4 regions of the Blautia sp. NSJ-140 genome follow, and region 4 is predicted to be linked to each of the others. Evidence: riboswitches for the same ligand, from Rfam matches in the RefSeq annotation. Region 4 holds a riboswitch; each other region holds the start of a gene.

Region 1 (7,689 bases), on a different contig from region 4:
GACAGAACGGGAAAAAGTGACGGTCCCAAAACTGACAAAGAGGACAGGATTGTCCAGAGGATTCTTTTATAAGAATGAAACGGTCAGAAAAGAAATGGATCGTGCTCTGGAGCAGCAGGCAGGAATGATAGACCCCAAAAGATACATAGGTGACATTGTACTGAAGAATCGGATCAATGTATTAGAAGAACAGATCCGGGAGCTGAAACGTGAAAAAGAGCAAATGGAAAAAGAAAATGTAAGATTGAGAAAAGCCTTAAACAAGAAAGACCTGAACGTATTAAAAACTTTATAATCTGAATTAGAAAATAATCTGCAACGACCGGGAAGAATTTCCCGGTTGTTGTGGTTGGAATATAAAAGTGTAGATAACAAAAGGTGTGCATAAATTGTATTTATGATATACTTATCGATAAGTTAAATTCGAAGAAAGAGGATGATAGAAGATGGAAAATCCGTTTGAATTTCATGAAGAAGATACAATTATTGCATGCGTAGGTGACAATGGGGGAACTACCGATGAGGATATAAGAAATGGGTTCAAGCGTACCGTTGAACTTCTGACGGAATCATTGAAAACAGGTTCCGAAGTTGAAGATCTGTTAGTATATCCTATCGTTTATAACGCCAGACACAGTATTGAGCTATCTTTGAAGATTGTCATAAAAATGTTATGGCGAATAGAGGAAAAGAAAGGGATATGTTATTCTGAGGAAGTCTTAAAGGAAAGAAAAAAAGAATTACACACGCATAGTATTGAATGCCTATATAAATTAGCATGTGATAAGAAGAATATTGACAGAAGAATTCCTGCATATTTTGAGAATATAGAAGATATGATTTACTTTTATTATTTCGATGAAGAGGGGGATGCCTTCAAATATGAACTAAATAAAGAAGATGAACCACATATGATAAAAAACAAAATTTCTCATGTAAGTATTGAATTGTTAGAAACAGAATTTAAGGAAGTAATGAAAAAATTTGATGATTTGATATATTTTCTGGATAATTGTATCTTTGAATATTCGCTAGGAACATTTACCAAGAGCTTGTCGAGAGCAGATATATGGGATATTTCGAAGCGGCTTCCTGTATATGAAGAATGGAGAACAGAGAAATTCAAAGAAGTCAAAGATGAGATTAAGCAAGAATATCATCTCGGAAGTAAAGAATTTTCAGATGCTGTAAATCTAATTAAGGAAAATAGAGAGTTTTCGGTAAATATTGGATGCGAGAAAGTATTCGGGTCAATTACAGAAAATGAATTAAAAGAATACGCTTCATTGGTTAGATACTATTCTGAGAAAAGTAAATCTGACAACAAGGGTAAAGAGATAGGGTTCGATTTACGCAAAATACAAAAGAATGGGGAGATTTTGAAAAAATATTTATCCAGCATTTCTATGAATACATTAAATACACTATTATGTTTTAGTGAGATGAGTAATAGTTTCTTAGCGGTTGAACATTTGGAAGAGGTTCATGATGACATAGTCTCTAAGGCGTTTGACGGAACATATCTCATAAGAAAACTAAAACAAAGAAATATATGTTTAAGAATCTTATATGGAATGAAAAAGTGTGGACAGGTGACTTATGCAAAACAGTTGAGTGCTGCACTGGAACAAGAAGGAGTAGAGCTAACGCTTTGAGAACAATAGTGAACACGATACACTCGTGTCTCTGACGTTAAAGCCAGTGTTTTAGAGGGCTGGGAGAGGGATGCCTAATTTTATCGACGAGCCGACAGCAGGGCTTGATGTCGGAGCGAGGGAAAGGATGCTGGATATTTTAAGAGAGTATATGGAAGAAGAGCCGGAGAGAAGTATCCTGATCAGCTCACATATTTCTTCGGACTTAGAACATCTGTGTGATGACATTTATGTGATTCATCAAGGAAAGATTGTACTTCATGAAGAGATGGATACGATTCTTGAAAAATATGCAGTGTTGAAGGTCAGTGAGGAGCAATATCAGGAAGTAGATAAAAGATATCTTTTAAAAGAGAAAAAAGAGATTTTTGGAATTGCCTGTCTGACGAATGAGAAGCAGTATTATATAGAAAATTATCCGGAAATCGTAGTGGAGAGCGGATCACTCGATCAGGTGATCCTGATGTTGACAGGAGGTGGGAGATGATGAAAGGAATCAGAGGGCTTTTGGAAAAGGATTTTCGATTGTTTTTTCGGCAAGGTGGTAATCTTTTTTTGGTGTTAGCGTTTGTAGCATTGTTTTTTATACTTACAGGAAAAAAGGCAGCTGCTTTCATTGCAATGTATATCCCATCTGTTCTGGCGATATATTCAGGTAATACGATCAGTTATGATGAAAATGGCCATGGTTACACATATTTATTTTCTTTACCCGTAAATAAAAAAATATATGTCAGAGAAAAATATATTTTTTCCTTTATCATGACAGCATGTGGATGGTGCATTGGAATGATCTGTGCAGGAATTATGGTACTCATAAATCCTGAAGAGGTGTTTGATCCGGAAATGCTGGCAATGGAGTTGATCACATTTTTTGTGTTTCAGGCAATTGCGGGAATTATGATCGCGATCAGGATAAGGTTCGAAGGAGAGAAAGGGCGAATTGTGCTGCCAATCGCAATTTTAATTATTTTTGCGATTTGTTATACAATTAGATCTTTTGTGAAGGCTAACCTGGGATTAAAAGAAAGTATTCTGCATATGATAGGGGGAATAGGGGATTTTGAAATCGCGATTGCCCTTATTGTGCTAAGTCTGCTTATATGGTTTGCTTCGTATAAGTATAGTATGAGAGCTATGAAGAAGAAAGAGTTTTAGGATAGGCGTGGCAAAAATGCTCCATAAAAAATAATGATTATAAAGATGTAATAGCTACCAAAAATATTATAAAACTTTGTGAAAAAATAGGATTGTGTTTCGTAAGAGTCCCTTGTAAAATAGCGGATAAGGATGAAAAGAAAAGGAGATTCTTATGGGAACCAATGAAAAAGATATGACTGCCGGATCCCCCGGAAAACTGATCATAACTTTTGCCATACCAATGATGCTTGGAAATATTTTTCAGCAGTTTTATACAATGGCAGACACCATGATCGTCGGACAAGTGGTAGGAGTTGAAGCACTGGCGGCAGTAGGTGCTGGAGATTGGCTGGTATGGCTGGTGTTGGGGATCATGACAGGTATCACACAGGGTTTTTCTATTCTTGTATCTCAGTATTATGGAGCAAGGGAAAAGGAAAATCTGAAATGCGCAGTGGCGAAAAGCTATATCATGACAGCATTATTGTCTGTGGTCGTACTCGCAGTAAGTGAAGGTACAGTTTATCATGTTCTTTTATTCTTACAGACACCGGATAATGTCATTGATCTGACAATGCTATATTTGCGGCTGATTTTTGCAGGAATCCCGATCATAGCTGCTTATAATATATTTGCAGCGATTCTTCGGGCACTTGGAAACAGCAGATCTCCATTGATCGCAATGACAGTGGCAGCAGTGATCAATGTGGGACTGGATCTGTTATTTGTGGCGGTTTTTGGTTGGGGTATAGCCGGAGCAGCAGTGGCGACCGTTATCGCACAGGGATTTTCAGCCTTATACTGTTTGATCGTATTACGTAAAATCCCGGATATCCGCCTGGAAAAGAAGGATTTTTACAGGCAGCCCTCTATGAGCCTGCGACTTTTGGAACTGGGAGTTCCTCTTGCAATACAGAATGTGATCATCTCCGTGGGAGGACTTGTGGTACAGTATGTGATCAATGGATTTGGTTTTCTGTTTGTGGCGGGATTTACGGCAGCGAACAAGCTGTATGGAGTTTTGGAGATGGCTGCCGTTTCATATGGATACGCCATTACAACCTATGTGGGCCAGAATCTTGGTGCCAAAAAATACCAGAGGATTCGAAAAGGTGTGCGCAGCGGCACTTATATGGCAGTGCTCACTTCGGCTTTCATTTCCGGCATGATGGTGTTGTTTGGACGTAATGTACTGTCTCTGTTTGTATCCGGTGAACCGGATCAGACCCGACAGGTATTGGATATAGCATATAAGTATTTGTTTATCATGGCTGTCTTTTTGTGGGTGCTGTATCTGCTGTATGTGTATCGTTCCGCTATCCAGGGCCTGGGTAATACTTTGATTCCGCTTGCCAGCGGCATTGCAGAATTTATAATGCGTGTCAGTGTTGCGCTGCTGTTGCCAAAAATGATCGGCGAAGATGGAATATACTATGCAGAGATCTGTGCATGGAGCAGCGCAGCTGTTTTATTATTCGTAAGTTATATGATCATTATACGGAAATATAAAGAAGTCACCGTTCATACATAATGTCATTTACTTGAGGAACCTATAATAATAGACAGGCAGAAAATATCCGGGTTTTAATATGAAATGTTCAGATATTTCATATTTGACAGAAAAACTATTTATATAAAAAGAAAAGTATGATATTATAATACTTATTCGTTGCAACTATGAAAATTGAATAGTCAGAAGGGTGTACAAAGTACTTAATAAGGAATCTGGTGAAATGCCAGAACAGCCACCGCTACTGTGACAGGGACGAAAACCAAAATATCACTGGAGAGATCCGGGAAGATGGTGAGTAGGAAGAACTGGAGTCAGGAGACTTGCCTTTTTGACAGAAGAATTCTGATTCGGATGGGATACAGAAGGAATAAGCTCTGCCTGAGGTGGAGGTTTGTTTTTTGTGCTGATATGATGCTGGATCATATCAGCTTTTTTTATTTTAACCGAATAAACAGATGAAAAATGAGGAGAAATGAAAATGGGAAAAGTAATTGCAAAGCGTTTTATATTTATGATTCCGGTAGTTCTGGCGGTTACATTTATTATTTTTATGCTGAGTTTTATATCGGCAGGTGATGCGGCCAGAGTTCTGGCGGAGAAAAAATACGAGCATCCGTCACCGGAGCAGATAGAAGAAGTACGGCATGAGGAAGGACTGGATCAGCCGGTGCTGGTACAATACGGGAAATGGCTGGATCAGGCACTTCACGGCGATTTTGGAAAATCATATTCTACCAGAAAACCGGCTTTTGAGGAATTAAAAAGATATTTTCCACAGACATTTAAACTGGCAGTTACTTCGTTTTTATTGTTGATGATCGTATCAGTCCCTCTTGGAATTTTGTCGGCAATTTATGAAAACAGAGTTCTGGATAAAGTCATTCGCATTTTGTCGTCCCTCAGTGTATCTATGCCGTCTTTCTGGATCGGTCTGATGCTGCTATATATATTTGGAGTAAAGCTAAAAGTGATTTCCGTGATCGGAGGAGATGCCGGAGGTATCCCGATTCTCGCGGCATTTGCCATGGATATCAGTTTCTTTGGAATTATGACGAGATTGATCCGTACTAATATGATACAGGTGCTGAAGCAGGATTACATACGTGCCAGCAGAGCCAAGGGATTGTCATCTGTAAATGTAATTTTGCGTCATGGTCTGAAAAATATTCTGATTCCTGTGCTGACACGTCTGGTATCAATTGTGATCGGTTTTTTCTGTGGCTCAGCTGTGATAGAAAGTATTTTTTCAATTCAGGGAATCGGAAATCTGGCATTGAAATCCGTGATCTCAAAAGACACTCCGGTGCTGCAATGTTTTATCTTTATTCTGGCTATTGGCATTGTAGTATTAAATTTTCTTGTGGATATCGCCTATTCTGCGATTGACCGGCGAATCCAGTTAAAGTAAAGGAGAGATCATAGAATGGGAAGCAGAAGAAAGCAGAAAACAGAAAAAAGCATGATCCAGAATCTGTACTGGAAACAGGTATTCCGGTCACCAAAAACAAAAATAGGATTGATGGTGGTCATAATTTTTGTATTGGCAGCTATTTTTGCACCTGTACTGGCGCCGCATGATCCACTGCTTGTGGATGTTTCGATAAAATTAAAGAATCCGTCGGCGGCATATCCTTTAGGTACTGATCAGCTGGGACGATGTATTTTATCAAGACTTCTCTGGGGCAGCCGGTATTCACTGAGCTATAGCTTTACGGTGCTTCTGATCACCGTATGTGTCGGGGTGCCGATCGGACTGTTTGCCGGATACGTAGGTGGAAAAATCGATTCCATAATTATGAGGATCATTGATGTATTTATGGCTATGCCGGTCTTTATTGTGGCACTTGCCATTGCAGGAACCGTAGGAGCCAGCGGCGCTCATCTGATCCTGTCCTTATCGGTCGTATCCTGGGCAGAATATGCAAGGCTTGCCCGTGCATTGACACTTCAGGAAAAAAATAAAAATTATATGACCGCACTAAAAGCCGGAGGCTGCGGCCACGCAAGGATCATATTCAGGCATGTATTGAGAAATATCCTGCCATCTGTGATCGCACTGGCAACAATGGAAATCGGTTCGATCATTCTGTCAATTGCCGGTTTTTCCTTTATCGGCCTTGGTGTGCAGGCGCCGACACCGGAATGGGGGATCATGCTTAGTGACAGTAAAAGTTATATCCAGACTTATCCAAGACTGATGTTTTATCCGGGTATACTGATCATGATCATTGTTCTGGCATTTAATTATCTGGGGGAGGGAATACAAAATGGAACAGCCCAAAAATGATGTTCTAAAGGTAAAAAGATTACATGTGGAGTTTCAGACCTCTCACGGAATGGTTCATGCAGTAAAAGATGTCAGCCTGGAAGTAAAGCGCGGAAGGATCCATGCTCTGGTGGGAGAAAGCGGAAGCGGCAAGTCAGTTACCTCTCTGACGATCATGAATCTGCTTGCAGGAAATGGAAAGGTGATATCCGGAGATGTGACACTGAACGAAAAGAGTCTTCTGAAGTTATCAGGAAAAGAAAAACGACAGTTATACGGAGACAGGATCGGAATGATCTTTCAGGATCCGACCGCTGCTCTTGATCCGCTTTTTACAGTTGAACAACTGCTTCTGGAAGGACTGAGGAAACATCGCAGAATGAGCAAAAAACAGGCAAGGGAAGCTGCGTTGGAAAGTCTGCGGATGATGAATCTGCGTGATCCGGAAGAACTGATGAAGAAAAAACCTTACGAATTGTCTGGAGGTATGTGCCAACGTGTTATGATCGCCATTGCCATGTCCATGAAACCGGATTATCTGATTGCAGATGAGCCGACGACAGCATTGGATGTAACCGTACAGAAGCAGATCCTGGAAGAAATCTATCAGCTATCCAGGAAAGAAAATCTGGGTGTGTTATTTATTACGCATGATCTGGGTGTGGTGGCAGAGATCGCAGATGATGTTTCGATCATGAAAGACGGCGAAATAGTGGAAAACGGAACAGTTGAAGAGATCTTTTATCATCCGCAGCATTCATATACAAAAAAACTGTTGGATGCAGTTTTATAGGGGAAAAGTATGAGTACGTTACTAAAGACAGAACATTTAAAAAAATATTATGGCAAGAAAAAAATTGTGAAGGCAGTGGATGATGTAAGTCTGGAAATCCATGCAGGATCATCCATGGCCCTGATCGGTGAAAGTGGAAGTGGTAAAACTACATTCGGAAAGCTGATCGCCGGCCTGGAGAAACCTACAGATGGAAAATTCTGGTTTCAGGGACAGGAAATGCAGGATTTGTCTGAAAAGCAGTTTCGTCCATATCGCAAGAATCTTCAGATGGTCTTTCAAAGCAGCAGCGGGGTATTTGATCCCGGTTATACCATTGGAG
Region 2 (7,689 bases), on a different contig from region 4:
ATGCTTCAGGATCTTATCTCCCACATTACCCATACCAGTTTCCTCAACACCCATACGTGCCAGTACTTCCGCATTTTCTTTGATCTTCTTGCGGATGCAGGTGATGATCTTTTCTCTCTGATCCATAGACATTGTCTTAACTACCAGCTGAGCCTTCTTGGCTGCTTCGATAGCATCATTCATATCCTTGAAAACACCATGTTTTCCGGCCGGAGCATCTGCAATCTGCATCTTTGCCATAACTTCCTGTACAATTTCCTGTACCATATTCTCACTTATTGGCATGAGATTGTCCTCCTTAATTATTCCGTCAAAAGATTATTTCAGGCCAAGCTGAGCCATAACCTGTTTTGTGATCTGAGCAACAAGCTCTGCATCATTCTTTGCTGCATCTGCTGCAGGAGCTGCATCTTTATCACAATCACAGTCTTTTCCAACGAAATCATACTGATATCCTGGGAACTGTTTGTAGTCCTCACTGTGGCATGCACCACCGCAGTTGTGGCAGTTCTTGCCGTCTTTGTTCAGGCAGAGGCTTGCCGGATGTTTACCAGGCATACCAAATTTACGACGGATCGCATAGAGTTTCTCGATGTTCTCTTTGTCGAATTCCTTCGGTCCGCCAAGGAGCTTGGTCTGATACAGAAGCTGTGCGTAGAACTCTACAGACTCCATCTTCATGTATGCAGCGTTAAGGTCTGTGCTCCATGTAAGTGCTCCGTGGTTCTCAAGAAGTACTGCATCAAAGTATGGAAGGTATTTCTCAAGGTTGTCCGGAATCTCCATTGTGGAAGGTGTACCATACTCAGCGATCGGAACGCATCCAAGAGCGATAACTGCCTCCGGCATGATCGGCTGTGTAAGCGGAATACCTGCGATTGCGAAAGATGTTGCATAGATCGGATGAGCATGTACAACAGATCCTACGTCCGGTCTCTTCTCATATACTCTCATGTGCATCTTGATCTCAGATGATGGTTTGAATCCCGGGTTAGCCTGGATTACATTACCCTTGCCATCTACTTTACAGATGAACTCTGGTGTCATGAATCCTTTGGATACACCAGTTGGTGTGCAAAGATATTCATTCTCAGCTACTTTAACAGAAAAGTTTCCGTCGTTAGCTGCAACCATGTTACGGTTGTAAATTCTCTTACCGATGTCACAAAGCTGTTTTTTGATTTCAAACTCGTTTACCATGCTTAATTTCCTCCTTGAGCATTGGATTGCACTATTTTGTTTCTGAGAACATTTTACCCCATACCACAAAATAAGTCAAGGACAATCCGTTGTTTTGTGTTGGTTTCTTGTTGTTTTTTATGTTGTTTTTATTGTTTTTTATATTTTCTGTTTGCAAAGGATCTTTTTTCTGTAATCCCGTATCTCTCAGCCGCCGATCTGGCAGTCCAGGCCGCATACCGCATGCACTGCATTCTTCAGCATCTGCATATGTTCTGCTGTGGGCGGAAGGATTCCTTCCATTAAATAGGGTCTGCCAAGTCCTTCATATTTATCCTGTCCCAGCCTGTGATACGGAAGAAGATGGATCTTGTTTACGCCCGGAAGGGATGCTGCAAATCTTGCGATCGCCTGGATTTCTTCCACAGAATCATTAAATGTGGGGATCACCGGAACGCGGATCACCAGCCTGGTTTTTCCGTAGAGCGCAACCCTTCTTGCATTCTCCAGCATCAGTCCGTTGGCCCGTCCTGTGAATTCTTTATGTTTTTCCTGATTCATATGCTTGATATCCATCAGATATACATCCAGATAGGGAAGTACCTGTTCGATCTTTTCCCATGGGGCACAGGCCATACTTTCTACCGCTGTGTTGATCCCTCTCTCCTTTGCCGCGCGGAGAAGATCTCTGGAAAAGTCCGCCTGACACATACATTCCCCTCCGGAAAGGGTGATCCCGCCTCCGGAACGGTAATAATAGGCACGGTCCTTTTCCACCTCTTCGATCATTTCACGAACTGTCACGTCGCGGCCGATCACTTTATCTTCTCCCAGAACCTTCATGTTCTGGATCCGGTATTCCTGTGATTCCGGATTACAGCACCAGCGGCAGCGGAGAACGCAGCCCTTCAGGAACACGATGGTACGGATACCCGGTCCATCGTGTACTGAATATTTCTGAATATCAAAGATCCTGCCCTTTGTATCCAAATAGTCCATACGTTACTCCTTTAGAAGCCCTGCTCTGTTCTTCTGATGATATCATCCTGCAGAGATCTGGAAAGTGTAGTGAACAATGCGCTGTAGCCTGCAACACGTACAACCAGATGTTTGTACTTCTCAGGATGTTTCTGTGCATCCAGAAGTGTTTCTCTGTCAACAACATTAAACTGCATATGCATGCCCTTCTGATCAAAGTATCCTCGGATCAATGCCACGAATTTCTCCAGTCCTTCTCTTCCTGCAAGTGCTGACGGATGGAATTTCTGATTAAACAGTGTTCCGTTGGATACGATAAAATGATCCAGACGTGATACAGAAGTTGCCGCAGCTGTCGGTCCCTTCACATCCTTGCCGGCTGACGGGGAAACACCATCTGCTACCGGAGTATGTGCGTAACGGCCATCCGGTGTTGCACCGGTCTGTCCGCCAAGCGGAACATTTGCAGATACAGGATAAAGTCCCGCCTGATAATGTCCGCCTCTTGGGTTCATATATTTCTGAAGCGGTCTTGTGTAAGTATAAGCCACATCTCTTGCAAAGTAGTCCACATCCGGGATATCATTTCCAAATTTCGGAACCTCATCAATCATCTTGTGGATCTCTTCGAATCTTGCCTTCTTCTCCGGAGATGGCTCTGTTCCGAGAGCTGCTGTCATAACAGCTGTTGCGGTCTGCTCATTTACACTGATGCCATTCTCCTGGAGCTTCTGCATAACGATGGTGGTGATATCTGCTGCAGCCTGTGCATCGATACCCTTGCCGTAGTTCCATGCCAGAGCCTCCTTCAACTCCTCCATGGTCATCTTCTTTTCTTCATATACAAGCTTGCGGATCGCATACAGAGAATCTGCCATGTTTGCAATACCAAATCCCTGAGGACCTGTAAAGTTATAAACAGCTCCGCCTTCCTGAACGGATTTGCCTCGTTTCAGACAGTCATCCACCATACAGGAAAGGAATGGAAGCGGACATCTCTCCGCATGTGCCACATCAATGGCATTATCAGCATTTACAAGCAGGGAAATGAAATATTCCATCTGTTTCTTATATGCATCATAGAACTCATCGAAGCTCTTCATCTCTGTGACATCGCCGGTCTGGACACTGATCTGTACCCCTTTGTCCATACCATTGGAGAAAACCATCTCCAGCGGACGACACATGTTAAAGAATGCAGCGTCATGCCAGCCCTCTGTCTTACCTGCCTTCTGCGGTTCTACACAACCGATGATGTTATATTCTCTGGCATCTGCAAGAGAAAGGCCACGGTTCTGCAGTGCAGGAATGATAACCTCATCATTGTAATAAGCCGGGAGTCCGATTCCTGTTCTTGTAAGCTCTGCAGCCTTGATCAGGAATTCATGCGGAGATCCGTTCCATACTCTTACAGAAAGAGACGGTGCCGGAAGATGCACATGCATAGACGCCTGGATGCACATAAAGGAGAGATCATTGGTCACATCCTCGCCATCCTTGTTCTGACCACCTGCGATCAAGTTCTGGAAAAGGCTGTAGCCTGCAAAACCCTCTGCAGATGCAGCATCACGACATTTATTCAGGTCGTTTAATTTTACCCATATACAGTCCATCAGTTCCTGGGCAAATTCTCTGGTAAGATTGCCTGCTTCCATATCACTCTTGTAATACGGATACATATACTGGTCAAAACGTCCCGGAGAAATAGAATGTCCGCTGCTTTCCATCTGGATCAGCTGCTGTACAAACCAGAAGGACTGGCACGCCTCATAGAAGTTACGGGCGCCCTTTGCCGGTACGTGTGTACAATTGGATGCGATCTGAAGGAGTTCCTGTTTTCTGGTCGGATCCTGACACTGATATGCCATCTGTTCTGCGAGCTCGGCATAGCGATGTGCATAGTCAATAACTGCCTGACAGCTCATGATAACTGCTTCCAGGAAACGGGATTTCTTTGCGTAATCACCATCTCCTACATTACACTCATCCAGTTCCTTCTGAGCTTTGGCAATGATTCCTTCATAACCGATTGCCAGAACTTCTTCATATTTAACGGTTACGTGTCCTACACCATTGTAGAAATAGTTTCCGGGTGTAAAAATATTGTGGTCAATGGCAAGAATCGCTTCCGGTGCCATGTAGGAGGTTGCAAGCTCACTGGTAGTCTTACCTTTCCAGTATTTATGTACCTCACGGAGCTCCGCCTTGGTTTCCTCCGCAATATAAAATGGATCGGCTGTTCTGGTAGCCACTGTATCCAGCTCATCCTCCAGCCACTGGAAAGAATACTCCGGAAACGTCTGACATCCTCTCGGCGCCAAAGTGCTGCTTCCGACGATCAGCTCCTCATCACGGATGATGATTGGAATGTTGTGCAGGATGTGGGCAAATGCCTTGGCCCTGCGGGTGATGATCGGCTCGTCTTCTGTTGCTTTGTAAGACTCTGTGATCAGTTTTGCTCTGGCAGATTCGATCACCGGCATCTTTGCATAAAGATTATCTACAAGATGTGTGATCCTGTCTGTTTTCGGAACATCTGCTATATGAAATTTCTCCATGATTCTCCTTTCTCATAACCGGTTGTTTCTGGTGATCTGTCTGCCTCTGCGCTTCCAGAACCGCTCCTGTCCGGCTATGTGCTCATGTAGTTTTATTATACCTTACCCCTACTTCGATGTCAACGAAATCCAACATGTGTTTCTAGCTGTTTTTGTGGTTTTTATTGGTTGCACCCTGTTGATTTTATTTGTTTTTTGTATTTTTATGTTTTTCTCTATTGACTTTGCTTTTCTGCTCTGCCATACTTGGATTTATATAGAAATTCCTTTGTTTTTCAAAAAAAATTTATGTAAAGCGGACATTCGCATTCCACTCTGTTACATGTTCTCAAACAGTAAAAGAGGTGTATTTTTATGTATCTTTCTGATATGCATACCCACTCCATCGCCAGTGGTCACGGCACGGAATGTACCATCACCAACATGGCACGTGCAGCTGCTGAGAAAGGTCTCCGGCTTCTCGGGATCACTGATCACGGTCCCGGCACTCTTGCAGCCGGAACTTCCTCCTATTTCCGCAGCCTTACCTATTCTCCTAAAAAACATTTCGGTGTGGAATTACTCTACGGAATTGAACTGAATATCCTTGACCGCAGCGGAACGGTAGATTTAGACCAGGAATTATTATGTAAACTTGATTACGCCATTGCCAGCATGCATGCCTGGAATTACCGCTGCGGTACCAGAGCCGAAAACACAGAAGCTTTTATCAATGTAATGAAAAACCCCTGTGTGAAGATCCTCGGACATAGTGATAACACTCATTACCCGGTTAATTATGATGCGCTTGCAAGGGCTGCCAGGGAAACCGGCACGATCTTTGAGATCAACGAAGCTTCTCTTGCACCTTATGGCTATCGTGGCGACACAAGAGAAAACTGTTTCGAGATCCTTCGATGCTGCCGCAAATATGATCTGCCGCTGCTTCTTTCCAGTGACAGCCATGGCCCGGAGCATATCGGAGATTTTACCTATGCTGCTGAGTTTGTTCATCAGGCCATGTTTCCAGAACAGCTGATCCTCAACAACCAGCTTCCCAGACTCAAGGTTTTTCTCCAAACCAGAGAATGATCTTCTGTATTTTTTCCGACAGATAACAGCTATTGTCCACCCCAAAACAAAACAGGCCAGTTCAAACACAGGAATATACATTTTCCTGTATCTGAACTGACCTGTTTTTTATTTTTCCCGCTGCTTCCGTACAATTTCCGCAAGCTCGCTATATTTACCTGTAACATATCCGAAGTTCTCTCTTCTGTGAGGAAGCTTGCATTCGGTGCAGTCTTTGATGCCGCTTTCCGTAAAGCGAAAATTACCACCACATTTATCTCCCAGTGCATATAAAGGACAATAGCAGAACAGACAGTTGAAGTTCTCCGGATCTGCTCCTTTATGGCATGGAAAGTACTCACAATTTTTGTGGCTGAAGTAAGAGTATTCTTTGCCTTCCCAGTATGGCTTCTCCATGGCTCTTTTCTCCTCTCCTGACATAACCACGCATAAATTTTCCTATAAAAAAAGAGGTAGCGATGCCACCCCGGGGTAGAAATATAATCCGTTCATGAGTGCGCGGAGGGAACGAATGTATCCGGAGTAGTATCGCCTGCCATTTAATCATGTATAATTCATATGAACAGGCGCATTCCATAAAAAAATGCCTACTCTCGTAAAAAAGTAGACAACGTCCCAGGGGTGCGGAGTCCCTGAAATGGTTGTTACACTTTACACGGAAGTTTAACCTCGCCATAACAAGCAGGTTTCCTGGCTCCGGGATCATGGCTCCTCTCTCCTTCTCATACATACGTACAATGGACTATGAGATTTGCTCCTCCGTTACAGTGACCGGATCGCTCAGGTTTCACACCTGATTCCCTTTTCTGCGGACCTCTGATAATCAATACATAACTGTCAGCCATCCTCAGCACTTGCTATGTTCAATATGGAATTATACTGACATCATAATAACATCCTGTTAATTATATGTCAATACTATTTTCAATATTTATATATTTATGAGCATATTTTGTTGCTGTTTACTCCGTTCCATGGGTTTTCAGTGTTTTTTACGACATAAAAAACAGCCCGACAAACTGCTGTCGGGCTGCTGTGTTTTTATTTTCTGTTGTACGTTCTTATTATACAAGACGTCTTACAGATACAATTGTTCTGTATGTAGCATCATTGCTGATCTTGATCCCGTCCTGAGAGTTCGATGCATGAACGATCTGGCCATTACCCATGTAAATAGCCACGTGTCCGCCATAGCAGATCAAATCTCCCGGCTGTGCATCTGCGTAGGATACTTCTGTACCTGCATTCTGCTGCTCATAGGATGTTCTCGGAAGGCTGACTCCGAAGTTCGCATAGACACTCTGTACAAATCCGGAGCAGTCTGCACCATTGGTAAGGCTTGTTCCGCCCCATACGTAAGGATTTCCTACAAACTGTGTGGCATAATTCACAACAGAAGATCCTGAACCGCTGCTGTAAGAAGAACTGTCACTGTCTGAGGATGTGTCCTCTGCACTTTCTTCGGATGCATCTGTGCTGTTATCGTAATCTGCGTCTGCATTATCCTCTGTATTCTCAGTATCCCCGGACGCATCATCATTTTCACCATTGTCTGCATCTTCATCCACATGCTCGGTGTCATCCTCTGCAGTATCCTCATCTGTATTCTCGATCACGTTGCCGTCCTCATCGTACTGTACATCTTCGCTCTCGTCCGCCTCATCCTGCTGTGCTTCCTGCTCTGCCTGGCGTCTTGCTTCCTCTTCTGCCTCAGCCTGTGCTCTCGCTGCTGCTTCAGCCTCGGCCTGACGTCTTGCCTCTTCCTCTGCTGCAATACGCTCAGCCTCTAATCTCTGAAGCTCTGCAGTCTGCTCTGCAAGAAGGTTTGCATAATCTGTAGCCTGCTGCTGTGCGTAGGCGATCTCATTATCATAATCTGCGGATGTGGCACGCTTCTCATCCA
Region 3 (7,689 bases), on a different contig from region 4:
TCCGACCGGTAACCGCAGATGTGGATGAGGTGAAATTTACCCTTGCCATCAGTAACCTGGTCGAAAATGGTATCAAATACAATGTAGATGAGGGATGGGTCCGCGTAACACTGGATGCGGATCATAAGGATTTCTATGTAACGGTTGCAGATTCCGGCCTGGGAATACCGGAAGATTCCATTGAAAGGATATTTGAGCGTTTTTATCGTGTGGATAAATCCCATTCCAGAGAGATCGGCGGAACCGGTCTTGGACTTGCCATTACAAGAAGTTCCATAGCCATGCATCATGGAATCATCAAGGTATCCAGCAAAGAGGGCGAGGGAACCACATTTACCGTGAAGATCCCACTGTCCTATATCCCGTCCTAGGAGGTACAGAATGAAAAAAACGATTTTGATCATCTGTGTGGCCGCTGCCTGCATCCTTCTTGGTCTGGTTGCTTTTATAGGTTTGTCGGGAAGAAATAAAAACGAAGAACAGCAGTATAGATTTTATTATATCAACAGCGATGAAACGAGACTGAAAGAAGAAAAATATACTCCGGAGAAGGAAACAACAGAAGTGATGCTGCGCAATTTTTCCGAGAGTCTGAATAACCGAGAGACCAGGGAAAACGGAATCTCACTTTTTCCGGAGGGGGTAAAGATTTCTTCTTATTCCATACAGGATGGAGTCCTGAACATAGAATTCAATGAGGCCTATGATAAAATGTCACGTACCAGGGAACTTCTGGTGCGGGCAGGTATAGTGAAGATCTTTTTGCAGGTTCCAGGAGTGGAGTCCGTTGAGATCTGTGTGGGTAAAAAGCCACTGACAGATACCAGGGGTGAAGAAGTGGGAGCCATGAATAACGACACCTTTGTGGAGTTTTCCGGCTCCGATGGGGATGTGTACAGTTATGACACCTTTACTCTGTATTTCACAAACAAAAACGGAGATAAACTGGTAGCGGAACAGAGAAGTGTCCGCTACAGACGAAATCTTCCGAAAGCTACGGTGGTTCTGGAGCAGCTTGCAAGAGGTCCGCTGGAAAAAGGACATTATCCTACAATACCGGAGAATTCAGAGGTACTTTCCCTGACGAGAGCAAACGGTATCTGCTATGTAGATTATAATTCTGTGTTTCAGGATTATGCGTTGGATGTTTCGGAACAGGTTGCCGTGTATTCGGTGGTAAATACATTGATCGCGGCAACAGATATGGACAAAGTTGAGATTTCCATCGAAGGAAACAAGGAAGTGACCTTTGGCCAGAACATGCAGCTTTATAAGTTCTATGAGTGGAACGACAGCCTGCTGGCACACACAAAGGCTAAAAAAGAACAGAAAAAATAAAACATTTCAAAATATCAGAAAACGGGAGAACATTTATGGTGAAAAGGCCGATGTGTCTTTTGTGTTTTCTTATGGTGCTGAGTCTTGGCACGCTGGAGCTTATGGGGATTCCTCTGATCAGGGGGAATCCCCTTCCGGTAAATGTGCAGGAGCAGATCGAAGCGCATCCTGGTTCCATGATCTGCGGGGAAGTGGAACAGTATGAAAACACAGAATTTTCCCAGTCTGTTTATCTGAAAAAAACATATCTTATCCATCAGTCAAAAAAATTTCCAATTGAAAATGTAAGAATATTTCTCAAAAAAGAAGAAGATCTGAAACCGGGAATGCGGATCCTGGTCAAGGGAACGCTGAAAAGAGTGGAAGGTCCTGCGAATCCGGGGGGCTTTGATAGCCAACACTTTTATGCCTGTCGTCATATTTATTATTTCATGAAGAACGCTGTGCTCCAAAAGAAAACAGCCGTGTATTCCGGCTACAGGCAGCTCCTTTTGGAGATAAAAGAAAGCTGCAGACAGATCCTGAAGGAAGCAGCAGGAAAAGATGCGCCTGTTTTTTGTGCCATGACGCTTGGAGACAAACAGGAACTGGATCCGGAAACACAGATGCGCTATCAGCTGGCCGGAATCATACATATCCTTGCCATCAGCGGACTTCATATCAGTATTCTGGGAATGGGGCTTTACAACCTTCTAAAGAAGATGGGACTGGGAATCTGGCCTGCCGGGATTTTTTCTCTGGGAGTGATGCTGCAGTATGGGATCATGACCGGAGGGAGTGTTTCCACCATGCGTGCAGTAACTATGTTTCTGATCGCCATGGGAGCCAGGATCACCGGACGGATCTATGATATGATGAGTGCTCTTTCCGTAACTGCCATGATGATCCTTGTGGAATCTCCGGCCTATCTCCTGGACAGCGGATTTCTTCTGTCCTTTGGCTGTGTTCTGGGAATGGGGCTCGCTGCGGAAAAGATCTGTGCCCTTGCAGGAGCGGAGAAAAAATGGACAAAGGCACTGGTAAGTCCTATAGCTCTTCAGCTTGTGACTTTGCCGGTGATGCTGAAGTTTTTCGGAGAAGTCTCTATTGCCGGATTTATCCTGAATCTGTTGGTGCTTCCAAGTGTGGGGGTAGTGCTGACTGGAGGAATGGCGGCGCTGCTGCTGGGGATTCTCAGTATTCCCGCAGCAAAACTGGTGCTCCTGCCGGCAAGGGTACTGCTGCTTTTTTATGAATATCTCTGCAGTCTGGCAGGAAGGTCGGGATGGAGTACCTGGATCGGAGGGGAGCCGGAAATATGGCAGATCCTGGTATATTATGGTTTTTTGATCACAGTTCTGTTTATGGGACAGTATATAAAAGAACAGCGCCGGAAGAAAAAAGCAGTCTGTGAGGAAACGGAGCTATCAGGGGAGCGGTCGGAAGCAGGTTGCCGGAAGCTATATGCTATCCGGATAACAGCCGGTATTTTTCTGGCAGTCGGAATCCTGATACTGGGATATCATCCGGCAGGAAGTCTGAAGGTGATCTGCCTGGATGTAGGACAAGGGGACGGTATTCTTGTGGAGACCCCGGAGGATCACCATTTTCTGATCGACGGAGGAAGCAGCAGCCAGTCGGACCTTGGAAGATACTGTCTTTTGCCGGCATTGAAAAGTCAGGGGATTTCCTGGCTGGATGGGATTTTTATTTCTCATACAGATCAGGATCACATCAACGGTGTGAAGGAACTTCTGGAATATATGGGAAAAGGTCTCACAACCATCCGGGCCGGATATCTGATCCTGCCTGCCTGGGTTGAAAGACCAGATGCGTGGAGGGAGCTTGCAGAGACAGCAAAAACTGCCGGAGTTAAGGTAGTGACAGCAGAAAAGGGAGATGAGCTGCTTTGCGGAAGGGTATCTTTTTCTGTTCTGTGGCCGGAAAAAAATGCTGCGGGAAAAGATGTGAATGAGGAAGCAATGGTGATGAAGTTGTCTTTTGGAGAATTCCGGATGCTTTTTACCGGAGATATCGGTGCAGATACGGAGAAAAAGCTTCTGGCAGCCGGGGTGCTTGAGGATGTTGACTGTCTGAAGGTGGGACATCACGGTTCCCGTTATTCTACCACAGAAGCATTTCTTGAGAAAATAAAGCCGGAAGTGGCGATCATTTCCTGTTCTTCCGCCAACACCTACGGACATCCGTCACCGGAAACCGTAGAGCGGCTTAAAGAGGCCGGAAGTCAGGTGGAATACACCATGAAAAACGGTGCTATCACTGTGGAAACAGATGGAAAAAAGCTTAAGATCGGAAGGTTCCGGAAGGATTGAGGATTTTTTTCCAAAACCGAAAAAAAACGGTGACTTTTGAACACGTTTGTTGTAGAATAGACAGGGTTTGTGCAAAAACAAAGCACTGAAAATGTGCAATACAAAATAAGGAGTTTTTATTTATGAAGTATGATGTACTGATCGTAGGGGCAGGTCCCGGTGGGATCTTTGCAGCCTATGAACTGATGAATAATGATCCGGAGAAAAAGATCGCAGTTTTTGAAGCAGGTCATCCTCTGGAAAAAAGAAAATGTCCCATCGACGGAAAGAAAGTAAAATCCTGTATCCACTGCAAAACCTGCGCGATCATGAAGGGATTTGGCGGTGCAGGTGCTTTTTCCGATGGAAAATATAATATCACCAATCAGTTTGGCGGAACTCTGTACCAGCATATCGGCAAGGATACAGCCACAGAGCTGATGGAATATGTAGATAAACTGAACCTGATGCATGGCGGTGAAGGAACCAGGCTTTATTCCACCACAAACAGTGAGATTCGTAAGCTCTGCCTTCAGAATGGCCTGCATCTTCTGGATGCATCAGTCCGTCATCTGGGAACAGATATCAACTATGTGGTGCTGCAGAACCTCTATGAAAAAATGAAAGACCATGTGGATTTCTATTTTGACGCATCTGTTGATAAAGTGGAGAAAACAGAAGATGGTTACGCAGTTGTTGTAGGCGATGAGCGTTACGAGGGAACTTACTGTATCATCTCCGCAGGACGAAGCGGAAGTAAATGGATGGAAACTGTATGTACAGAGCTTAAGATCCCGACTCTTTCCAACCGTGTGGACATCGGAGTCCGTGTGGAGCTTCCGGCAGAGGTTTTCAGCCGTCTGACAGATGAGCTTTATGAGAGCAAGATCGTTTACAGAACTGAGAAGTTTGAGGATATGGTCCGTACCTTCTGCATGAACCCGCGAGGTGTTGTCGTGAATGAAAATACCAACGGTATCATCACAGTAAACGGTCACAGCTACGAAGATCCGGCAAAGCATACCAACAATACAAACTTTGCCCTTCTGGTATCCAAGCATTTCTCAGAGCCGTTCCATGACAGCAACGGATACGGTGAGAGCATTGCAAGACTTTCCAATATGCTTGGCGGTGGTGTTATGGTACAGCGGTTCGGAGATCTGATCCGCGGAAGACGAAGCACAAAAGCCCGTATTGAGGAAAGCTTCGTAACACCTACACTTTCTGCGACACCGGGAGATTTAAGCCTTGTTATGCCGAAACGTATCCTGGATGGCATCATCGAGATGATCTATGCCCTGGACAAGATCGCACCGGGAACCGCGGATGACGATACTTTGCTTTATGGCGTGGAGGTTAAATTCTACAACATGGAGGTTGAGATCGACGAAAATCTGGAAACTTGCCACAAGGGTCTCTTTGTTATCGGAGACTGCAGCGGTGTGACACACTCTCTTTCCCATGCATCTGCCAGCGGAATCTACGTAGCCAGATACCTGGAGCAGAAGTATTTTAACAGATAAACTGCAGAGCAGTTTATCTGTTATGAGCAAGTAGCGAAGCGGATTGCGAATATCCGTTTAACCAGATAAACTGCGAAGCAGTTTATCGATTATGAGCAAAACAGTCCTTTTCTGATATCAGGGTGATGACAGAAAGGGGCTGTTTTTGTGAGTGAAGGTCGTTACTGTTCACTGGTAATGTCCCGCGAGGTGTTTTTTGTGAGCGAAGGTCACAGAAAAACCGAGACATACCGCGCGAATTTATGCGATCAGCATAAATTCTGTGCATCGCGAAGCGTGTTACTGAGAACGGAGTGAACAGTAACTGAAGGTCACAGAAAACCGTGAATCGTCCGACATCAATCTTGACAAATTTGTGAGTTTGTGGTAAAAATTAGATAACCAGATAAAAGAAAATATGTGCAAATGTTATAACGATAAGGTTGCATCCAGTCGGATGTGCAAAAGAGAATCCGGTGAGAATCCGGAACGATACCGTCACTGTGAAAGGGGAGCTGCTTTTATAACCACTGGGAGACCGGGAAGGGAAAGCAGCGTGGAACCAAGTCAGGAGAACTGCCTTATTGCGAGATTCAAGGGTTCGCGGTTTACGAATCTGTATTCTCCATAACAATACAGAACTTCTTTTTATGTATTTGTATTGCGCAGAGAATCATGTGTGAGCAGGCAGCCGCAGAGAGCTGCCGTTTTTTGTACATATCAGTATTCTGGAAATACATGAAAAGAGGACAATAAGAAATGAAAAGAAAAACAATGTTAGCTCTGATGCTCGCAGTTTCCATGACATGCTCTATGGGTGCAGCTACAACAGCAATGGCAGCAGAGGATTCTGCTACAGAAGAGAACGCTGAGGCAGCTGATACCACAGAGGCTTCCGATGCAGATCAGGAAGCAGCAGATAATGTAGCAGCTCTGATCGACAAGATCTATGTACAGGAAAGAAACGACACAACAGATGAGGACTGCAAGGCAGCCAAAGAAGCATGGGATGCTCTGACAGACGCTCAGAAAGAGCTGGTAGAGGGTGAGAATGCAGATCCGGATTACTTTGGACGTGACACAGGAGATGCTTCCAAGGACGATCCGCGTAACCAGGATGAGATCGGTGAGAATGAGCTTCTTGTTGTAAGCTTCGGTACTTCCTTCAATGACAGCCGTGCAGAGGATGTCAAGGGAATCGAGGATGCTCTTGCAGAAGCTTATCCGGACTGGTCTGTAAGAAGAGCATTTACAGCACAGATCATCATCAACCATGTAGAGGCAAGAGATGATGAAGTGATCGATAATATGCAGCAGGCTCTTGACCGTGCAGTAGAGAATGGTGTTAAGAACCTGGTTGTACAGCCTACTCACCTGATGCACGGTGCTGAGTACGATGAGATGACAGAAGCGATCAATGAATATAAAGATAAATTCGAGTCTGTAGCTATCGCAGAGCCAATGCTCGGCGAGGTTGGAGATGATGCAACAGTGATCAACGATGACAAGAAAGCAGTTGCTCAGGCGATCACAGATGAGGCTTGCAAAGAGGCAGGATTTGACAGTATGGATGCAGCAGCTGAGGCTGGTACAGCATTCGTATTTATGGGACATGGAACATCCCATACAGCTAATATTACATACGATCAGATGCAGACACAGATGGAAGACCTTGGATTCAAGAACGCATTCATCGGTACTGTAGAGGGTGAGCCGGAAGACACAGCCTGCGACAAGGTTATCGAGAAAGTAAAAGAAGCAGGATACAAGAACGTTGTTCTTCGTCCGCTGATGGTTGTTGCCGGAGACCATGCAAACAACGATATGGCCGGTGATGATGAGGATTCCTGGAAGAGCCAGTTTGTAGCATCCGGAAACTTCGATAAGGTTGACTGCCAGATCGAGGGTCTTGGAAGGATCGAAGCCGTTGAGAAGCTTTATGTAGAGCATACAAAGGCAGCAATCGATTCTCTGGGAAGCACTGATGAATCCGCAGATTCTGATGCAGCAGATACAGAGGCTGATTCTGCTGAGGAGTCCGCAGAATAATAAATACAAAAATATCTGAGTGAGTTCAGATACCTATAAGAAATCAATGTAACTGCCCGGAAAGATCAGGAAGACTGTTTTCCGGGCAGATTGCTGTATCTATGGAAGGGAGAAGATTATCATGAAAAAACGCTATGTAAACTTAATTCTTGCAATGGCAAGTGCATCAGTCCTGGTGCTGGGTTCTGTGCCTGCGATGGCAAAAACAGACGAAACAAAAACCGAGTCCGGTGAGGAAGCAGAAACTTCCGGAGAAAAGGATACGGATGCAGACAAAGCAGATACACTGGAAGATGGCGTTTATACAGCAGAGTTTGATACAGACAGCAGCATGTTTCATGTAAATGAGGCCAATGACAAAAAAGGAGAACTCACGGTCAAAGATGGTAAAATGACCATCCACGTAAGTCTGGTTTCCAAGAAGATCGTTAACCTGTTTGCGGGAACTGCCGAGGATGCCCAGAAGGACGGAGCAGAGATTATCGATCCGACCACAGATACAGTTAAGT
Region 4 (7,689 bases):
ATTGTGATCACCTATGATCCGGAAAATCTGAAAAAAGCGATCCAGGAAGCAATGGAGCTTCGAAACGAAGGTAAAAAAGTGGCATTGTGCCCGACAAAGGAGGAGCAGGACTGATGAGATATCTTACATTTGCCCTCACAAAAGGGCGTCTGGCCAGCAAAACACTGGATATGTTTGAGAAGATCGGTATTACATGTGAGGAGATGCGTGACAAAGATTCCCGAAAGCTGATCTTTACCAACGAGGAACTGAAGCTGAAGTTTTTCCTTGCAAAAGGTCCGGATGTGCCGACTTATGTAGAGTATGGTGCAGCAGATATCGGTATCGTAGGTAAGGATACCATTCTGGAAGAAGGAAGAAAGCTATATGAGGTTATGGATCTTGGATTTGGAGCATGTCGCATGTGCGTATGCGGCCCTGAAAGCGCCAGGGAAGTTCTGAATAACAATCAGCTGATCCGTGTAGCTACAAAATATCCAAATATTGCAAAGGATTACTTCTATAACAAAAAGCATCAGACTGTGGAAATCATTAAGCTGAACGGTTCCATTGAGCTTGCACCGATCGTAGGACTTTCCGAGGTTATCGTGGATATCGTGGAAACCGGAAGCACCCTTCGTGAGAATGGCCTGAAGGTGCTGGAAGAAGTCTGCCCGCTGTCTGCACGTATGGTAGTCAATCAGGTCAGCATGAAAATGGAAGATGAACGGATCCGCAAACTGATCACGGAACTTCGAGGTGTGATCAAATAAACTGAGCAACAGATGAACCTCCAAAATACAGAAAGAAGGCAGAATTTATTATGCGTAAGGTAAAACTCACCAAAGAATCTACAAAAGATATTCTGGAAACTCTCTTAAAAAGAAGCCCTAATAATTATGGAAAATACGAGGATGCAGTAGCAAATATACTTGCCAAAGTAAAAGCAGAGGGAGATACCGCGTTATTTGCATTTACCAGAGAATTTGATAAAGTCGAAGTGACAGGGGATACGATCCGTGTAACACCGGAGGAGATCGAGGAAGCATACAAGCTGGTAGATCCTTCCCTGATCGATGTGATCAAAAAAGCACTGGTGAATATCCGCAGCTATCACGAAAAGCAGCTTCAGAACAGCTGGTTCACAAGCACAACAGACGGAACCATGCTTGGTCAGAAGGTAACCGCTCTGAACTGTGTAGGTGTTTACGTTCCCGGTGGAAAGGCTGTATATCCGTCTTCCGTGCTGATGAATATCGTTCCTGCAAAAGTTGCCGGTGTTGACCGTATTGTAATGACAACACCTCCTGGAAAAGACGGAAAAGTAAATCCAAGCACACTTGTTGCCGCCAACGAAGCCGGTGCAGATGAAATCTATAAAGTGGGTGGTGCACAGGCCATCGGAGCACTTGCATATGGAACCGAGAGTATTCCAAAGGTTGACAAAATCGTAGGACCCGGAAATATTTTTGTTGCGCTTGCAAAAAAGGCAGTTTATGGATACGTAAGCATTGATTCTATCGCCGGCCCAAGCGAGATTCTCGTTCTTGCAGATGAGACTGCAAATCCTCGTTATATTGCAGCAGATCTTCTTTCTCAGGCAGAGCATGATGAGATGGCATCTGCGATCCTGATCACAACAAATGAGGAATTTGCAGATCAGGTAGATAAAGAAGTCAGAGGTTTTGTTGAGGTACTTTCCAGGAAAGCCATTATCGAGAAATCCCTGGAGAACTTTGGTTATATCCTGATCGCAGAAGATATGGACGAGGCCATTGAGGCTGCCAATGAAATTGCTTCTGAACATATGGAGATCGTCACAAAGAATCCTTTTGAAGATATGATGAAGGTGCGAAATGCAGGTGCGATCTTTATCGGAGAGCACAGCTCTGAACCACTTGGAGATTATTTTGCAGGACCAAACCATGTGCTTCCTACCAATGGGACTGCCAAATTTTTCTCCGCACTTTCTGTAGATGATTTTATCAAAAAATCCAGTATTGTATATTATTCAAGAGAAGCACTCCGAAAGATCCACAAGGACATTATCCAGTTTGCCACATCGGAACAGCTGACTGCACACGCAAATTCCATTGCAGTCCGTTTTGAGGAAGAGGACAAGGAGGATGAATAATGGCAAGAGAAGCACTGATCGAAAGAAACACAAAAGAAACACAGATACGTCTGCAGCTGAACATTGATGGAACGGGAAGTTCCGATATTGATACAGGTATTGGCTTTTTTGACCATATGATGGACGGTTTTACGCGACATGGACTGTATGATCTTACGCTGAGAGTCCACGGTGATCTGAATGTAGATGATCATCACACCATTGAAGATACAGGAATCGTCCTTGGAAACGCTATCCGCGAGGCAGTTGGCGACAAAAAAGGAATCAAACGTTACGGCAGCTGTATCCTTCCTATGGATGAAGTGCTTGTACTCTGCGCAGTAGATCTTTCCGGAAGACCTTATCTTGGATGGGATGCAGAGTTTTCTACAGAAAAAATAGGAGATATGGCTACAGAGATGGTAAAGGAATTCTTTTATGCAGTATCCTATTCCGCTGCAATGAATCTTCACATCAAGATTCTTTCCGGTGGAAACAGCCATCATGTGGCAGAGGCCATGTTTAAAAGCTTTGCAAAAGCCCTTGATGCAGCAACGCAGTACGATTCCCGGATCACAGACGTGCTTTCTACCAAGGGAAGCCTCTGATACAGAAGGAGACCACTTATGAACAAACAGTTGATCCCATGTCTTTATCTTCATTCAGAAAAGGCGGTAACAGGATTTGGACAGAGAAATCTTTTCGGAGACGGAAATGTAGAAACACTTGCAAAATTTTACGGTGACAATGGGGCAGATGAGCTTCTGGTATTTGACTTTTCTTCCACAGATGCGGAGCATGACCGTGCGATCGGAAAAATCCGTGATATCTGTCAGGCATCTGAGATCCCGGTTATCGCAGCGGGAAATATCAAACGTATGGAAGATGTAAAAAAGCTGATCTATGCGGGATGTGCCAAAGTTGTACTGAATTTTTCGAAAGAGAATAATATCAAGCTTCTGGAAGAAGTATCCCGGCGCTTTGGAAAAGAGCGTATGATGATCAGCATCTCTGATCTGAGAGAATTCACAGAAAATCAGGATCTGATCGAAAAATATGCAGACACTGTTCTGGCTCTGGACACTGTCGAAAATGAAATCGCAGAGATTTCTCAGATTTCCATTGTTCTTCATACCGATGAAAACAGATCTGAGAATGTTCTGAAGCTTTTAGGAGAAGCAGCTGTGTCCGGACTTTGCGGTGCTTATGTAAGCAGTCTTGAAAATGATCTGCATACATTTAAGGAAACCTGCGAAGAAGCCAGAATTCCGGTAAACACATATAAAAGTAATATTGCATGGTCGGATTTTAAATTAAACAGTGACGGAATGGTTCCGGTTATTGTCCAGGATTACCGGACGGATGAAGTACTGATGCTGGCCTATATGAATGAGCTTGCTTTTAACACAACATTGAAGCTGGGAAAAATGACATACTGGAGCCGCAGCCGGAATGAGCTCTGGACCAAAGGGCTGACATCCGGACATGTACAGTATGTAAAGGCTCTTACTATTGACTGTGATAATGATACGATCCTTGCCAAAGTGGAGCAGGTTGGAGCAGCCTGCCATACAGGAAACCGTACCTGTTTCTTCAAACCTCTGATGAAAAAAGAGTACGATGATACCAATCCACTTCACGTGTTCCAGAATGTGTATGATGTGATCACTGACCGAAAAGAGCATCCAAAGGAAGGTTCCTATACTAATTATCTTTTTGATAAAGGAATCGACAAGATTTTGAAAAAAGTCGGTGAAGAATGCACAGAGATCGTCATTGCAGCCAAAAATCCGGATAAAGAAGAGATTAAATACGAAATTTCAGATTTTCTTTATCATATGATGGTACTCATGGTGGAAAAAGGAGTCAGCTGGGAGGAAATCACCAGGGAACTGGCGAAAAGATAAATCATATATCATTCAGGAAAAAAGCTTCTGTACACCGGGTCAGAAAAACGGTTACGGAAGTTTTTTTCTGTATTCCCGGAATCCTAAAAAGAATATATACAATTTCGGTTAGGCATGATATACTTATCGTCAAAAGTGCGGAAATATAAAAAAGGAAAAGGGAAACAATCAATGATCAAAATTGATGACTGGATGATTGAAAAAGGAGAGAAGGCACAGGGAAAAATTAAGATCTCAGGAAATGGCATGGCAATGCCGGCAACTGTGATATGCGGAGTGGAAGACGGACCGACGGTCCTGATCACGGCAGGAATACACAGTGCGGAGTATGTGGGAATCCAGGCAGCAATGGAACTTGCAAAAGAATTTCAGCCGGAAGAACTGAAGGGAAATGTGATCATCGTTCCCCTGGTCAATGTCAGCGGCTTTGAGCATCGCACCATGAGTCTGGTCTATGAGGATGGCAAGAACCTGAACCGCGTTTTCCCCGGAGATCCTGAGGGAACGGCTGCAGATCGCATTGCCTATACTATAGTAACGAAACTTTTTTCTATAGCAGATTATTATATCGACCTGCATAGCGGAGATGGTTTCGAACAACTTCATCCCTATGTTTATTATGTAGGGGTTGTAGATGAAAAAACAGCAGAGAAGTCATTACATATGGCACGGCATATCGGCGTAAAATATGTAGTCCGTTCCACAACCGCCACAGGTGGCGCCTATAATTATGCTTCTTCTCTTGGAATTCCAAGTATTCTTATCGAAAGAGGCGGACACAGCTACTGGACCTGGGAGGAAGTAGAACAGGATAAAAGAGACGTCCGTCACCTTGTTTTTCATCTCCAGGGAAAGACGTGTCATGGTCTGAAGCATTACCGTCAGATGCTTCTTGAAAATGTAGTCTATGAATATGCGCCGTATACCGGATGCTGGTATCCATCCAAGAAGCCTGGAGAGTACTTCTTTAAGGGGGAAGAACTGGGTGAACTGAGAGATTACTATGGAAATTTACTTTACACGTCTATTGCAACTGAAAACGGAGTCGTACTTTATCAGACAGCCAGCCTGAATATCATTGAAGACGGACCGATGATCGCATATGCGGCGATCACAGATACTCTGACCTGATAGTAAACAATCTTTTCAGAACGCTTCTGTCTGAAAACATATTGAAACAGTAAGAAAACCGGGTTTTACCATTTGCTATTCTATTTGTAAAAACAGCGAGGTAAAATCCGTGTTTTTTTAGCAGATCAGATAAATTTAATTGTCAAATCCCCAATGGGGGATATATACAGTTCAAGCATCTTTAACAAAATTTATGAGTTTTCAAAAAATATAACATTTTTCCATAGACATAAACTATAGTTTTATCGTATAATATTCAAGTAATTTAACAGCATTTGCTGATTTTCACATCAGCCGTTGTAAGTTCCGAGAGGATTAATAGGGAAACCGGTGTAAATCCGGTACGATCCCGTCACTGTAAGGGGGAATCCTCAGACAAAATACCACTGGTCGAGTGCGTGAGAAATAGACCGGGAAGGTGTCTGAGGGTAAGGATCCTAAGTCAGGAGACCTGCTTGCAATTGTTTTAAAATGATTCTTACGGAAGATAGGAAGCATATTTTTTTATGTGCCCGTATTTCATCGCGGGCTTTTTTCGTGCAAATTTCTAAAATTCCATGCATGTTCTGCATAATAAGAATCCAGTAGTTTTTTTATCTAACTCAATTAAAACGGCAATGTTAAAATCGCATCAAATGAGGAAAGGAGTAAAACGTGACAAAGAAACAAATAGGAAAAAGATTTCTCCAGATCATCATTGTATTATTTGGAATCAGCTTTTTCACATTTGGACTGACCTACCTGTCACCTGGTGATCCTGCGGAGATCATGCTGACAGAATGTGGTAATCTTCCGACACCGGAGCTTCTGGAACAAACAAGACATGAGCTTGGCCTTGATCAGCCCTTTCTCGTGCAGTATGGTTCCTGGCTGAAGGGTGTTGTTACAGGAGATATGGGACAGTCCTATTCTTTCAAAATGCCGGTAACGGATAAACTGGTATCCTGTTTCTGGCCAACGCTGAGGATGTCTTTGCTGGCACTTTTGATGATGGTCATTATTTCCATACCGCTTGGAATCCTGGCCGCTGTATATCAGAACAAATTCCCGGATTATTTTGTGAGAGGAATTACCTTTGTGGGAGTATCTGTTCCAAGCTTCTGGCTGGGCCTGATCCTTCTCAGTATCTTTGGTGTTCAGCTTCGCTGGATCAATGTAGCAGGAGGAAGTACGGATTTCAAGTCTATGATCCTTCCGGCACTGACTCTTGCACTTGCCATGTCTGCGAAATATACCCGCCAGGTAAGAAGTGCGGTGCTGGAGGAGCTTCACCAGGATTATGTGACCGGTGCAAGAATGCGTGGAATCAAAGAAAGCGTGATCCTTTGGAAACACGTTCTTCCTAATGTAATGCTTCCGCTGGTAACACTGCTGGGTCTTTCCCTTGGAAGCCTCCTTGGAGGTACCGCAGTTGTAGAGATCATTTACAACTGGCCTGGTATGGGAAATATGGCAGTAAAGGCAATTTCCTGTCGTGACTATCCTCTTGTACAGGGCTATGTACTCTGGATCGCGATCCTGTACATGTGCATCAACCTGCTTGTGGATCTGTCCTACACTTATCTCGATCCAAGACTTAAGGAGGATAGATAATTGAAAAAGGTATTACGAGTATTTAAAGAAAATAAACAGTTCACTCTTTTCTTCATTCTGGGCCTGGTGGTAATTGGCGTTGCGATCTTCGCACCGCAGCTTGCGCCATATGATCCGCTGAATGCAGTTATGACTGAATCACTGCAGGAGCCGAGTTCCGCTCATCCGTTCGGAACGGATAAACTTGGACGAGATCTTCTTTCCCGTGTTATTTTCGGAACAAGAACTTCCCTGATCATGACATTATGTCTGGTTGCGGTGATTTTTGTGATCGGTACATTTTTAGGAGTTATTGCCGGATATTTCGGTGGCGTTGTGGACGCGGTGATCATGCGTATCGCAGATATGATGATCTCTTTCCCCGGCCTTGTACTGGCCATCGCCATTGCCGGTATGCTGGGACCAAACCTGGTAAATGCCGTTATCTCCATCGCGGCTGTAAGCTGGACGAAGTATGCCCGCCTTGCAAGAAGTATGGTTTTGAAAGTCAAGAAGAGTCTTTATATAGAAGCTGCAGTGGTAAACGGAACAAAGACCTGGAAAATTCTTCTTGTACACGTTCTTCCGAACATGGTAACCCAGATGGTGGTAACTGCGGCAGCAGATATCGGAACCATGATGCTGGAGCTGGCTTCTCTTTCTTTCCTGGGATTTGGTGCAACTGCGCCGACACCGGAGTGGGGACTGATGCTGAATGAAGGAAGAACCTACATGGCAAAAGCGCCATGGCTTATGATCTACCCTGGTATTGCGATCGTGATCTGTGTTGTTGTTTTCAATATGCTTGGAGACAGCATCCGTGATGTACTGGATCCGCGCCAGGATTAAAAAACGTTTCTGTAACAAACCAACACCAATAATCAGTATATTTATCTTTAGGAGGATGAAATGAGAAATAACGTAGTTAAAAAAGTGCTGGCTGCTACACTTGCATGTATGATGACTTTTTCTATGACAACAGTGGCT

What was found. A riboswitch is a leader RNA that binds a small molecule or an ion and turns the genes downstream of it on or off. The one in region 4 is predicted to bind cobalamin.
Region 1: linked by a shared signal. The riboswitch ahead of MUB50_RS13185 (ABC transporter permease) and the one ahead of nikB (nickel ABC transporter permease) in region 4 are both predicted to bind cobalamin.
Region 2: linked by a shared signal. The riboswitch ahead of MUB50_RS00210 (cysteine-rich small domain-containing protein) and the one ahead of nikB (nickel ABC transporter permease) in region 4 are both predicted to bind cobalamin.
Region 3: linked by a shared signal. The riboswitch ahead of MUB50_RS00275 (sirohydrochlorin cobaltochelatase) and the one ahead of nikB (nickel ABC transporter permease) in region 4 are both predicted to bind cobalamin.

The regions. Positions count from the first base shown of each region.
Region 1 covers NZ_JALIFS010000011.1:124,235-131,923, forward strand. Annotated here, with positions in the region: gene MUB50_RS13160 (DUF6262 family protein) at 1-295, shown strand, start outside; gene MUB50_RS13165 (hypothetical protein) at 447-1,655, shown strand; partial or broken gene MUB50_RS13170 (ABC transporter ATP-binding protein) at 1,738-2,142, shown strand; gene MUB50_RS13175 (ABC-2 transporter permease) at 2,139-2,813, shown strand; gene MUB50_RS13180 (MATE family efflux transporter) at 2,968-4,326, shown strand; cobalamin riboswitch at 4,477-4,650, shown strand; gene MUB50_RS13185 (ABC transporter permease) at 4,787-5,716, shown strand; gene nikC (nickel transporter permease) at 5,732-6,595, shown strand; gene MUB50_RS13195 (ABC transporter ATP-binding protein) at 6,576-7,367, shown strand; gene MUB50_RS13200 (oligopeptide/dipeptide ABC transporter ATP-binding protein) at 7,377-7,689, shown strand, end outside.
Region 2 covers NZ_JALIFS010000001.1:39,937-47,625, forward strand. Annotated here, with positions in the region: gene MUB50_RS00185 (aldehyde dehydrogenase family protein) at 1-285, opposite strand, end outside; gene MUB50_RS00190 (class II aldolase/adducin family protein) at 319-1,200, opposite strand; gene MUB50_RS00195 (glycyl-radical enzyme activating protein) at 1,387-2,178, opposite strand; gene MUB50_RS00200 (glycyl radical protein) at 2,190-4,715, opposite strand; gene MUB50_RS00205 (phosphatase) at 5,070-5,786, shown strand; gene MUB50_RS00210 (cysteine-rich small domain-containing protein) at 5,895-6,182, opposite strand; cobalamin riboswitch at 6,450-6,619, opposite strand; gene MUB50_RS00215 (C40 family peptidase) at 6,851-7,689, opposite strand, start outside.
Region 3 covers NZ_JALIFS010000001.1:60,796-68,484, reverse strand. Annotated here, with positions in the region: gene MUB50_RS00295 (sensor histidine kinase) at 1-371, shown strand, start outside; gene MUB50_RS00290 (GerMN domain-containing protein) at 382-1,338, shown strand; gene MUB50_RS00285 (DNA internalization-related competence protein ComEC/Rec2) at 1,374-3,650, shown strand; gene MUB50_RS00280 (NAD(P)/FAD-dependent oxidoreductase) at 3,773-5,152, shown strand; cobalamin riboswitch at 5,555-5,729, shown strand; gene MUB50_RS00275 (sirohydrochlorin cobaltochelatase) at 5,891-7,180, shown strand; gene MUB50_RS00270 (hypothetical protein) at 7,302-7,689, shown strand, end outside.
Region 4 covers NZ_JALIFS010000005.1:144,950-152,638, forward strand. Annotated here, with positions in the region: gene hisZ (ATP phosphoribosyltransferase regulatory subunit) at 1-114, shown strand, start outside; gene hisG (ATP phosphoribosyltransferase) at 114-752, shown strand; gene hisD (histidinol dehydrogenase) at 803-2,113, shown strand; gene hisB (imidazoleglycerol-phosphate dehydratase HisB) at 2,113-2,700, shown strand; gene hisIE (bifunctional phosphoribosyl-AMP cyclohydrolase/phosphoribosyl-ATP diphosphatase HisIE) at 2,719-3,999, shown strand; gene MUB50_RS07910 (M14 family metallopeptidase) at 4,171-5,130, shown strand; cobalamin riboswitch at 5,415-5,603, shown strand; gene nikB (nickel ABC transporter permease) at 5,785-6,723, shown strand; gene nikC (nickel transporter permease) at 6,724-7,551, shown strand; gene MUB50_RS07925 (ABC transporter substrate-binding protein) at 7,612-7,689, shown strand, end outside.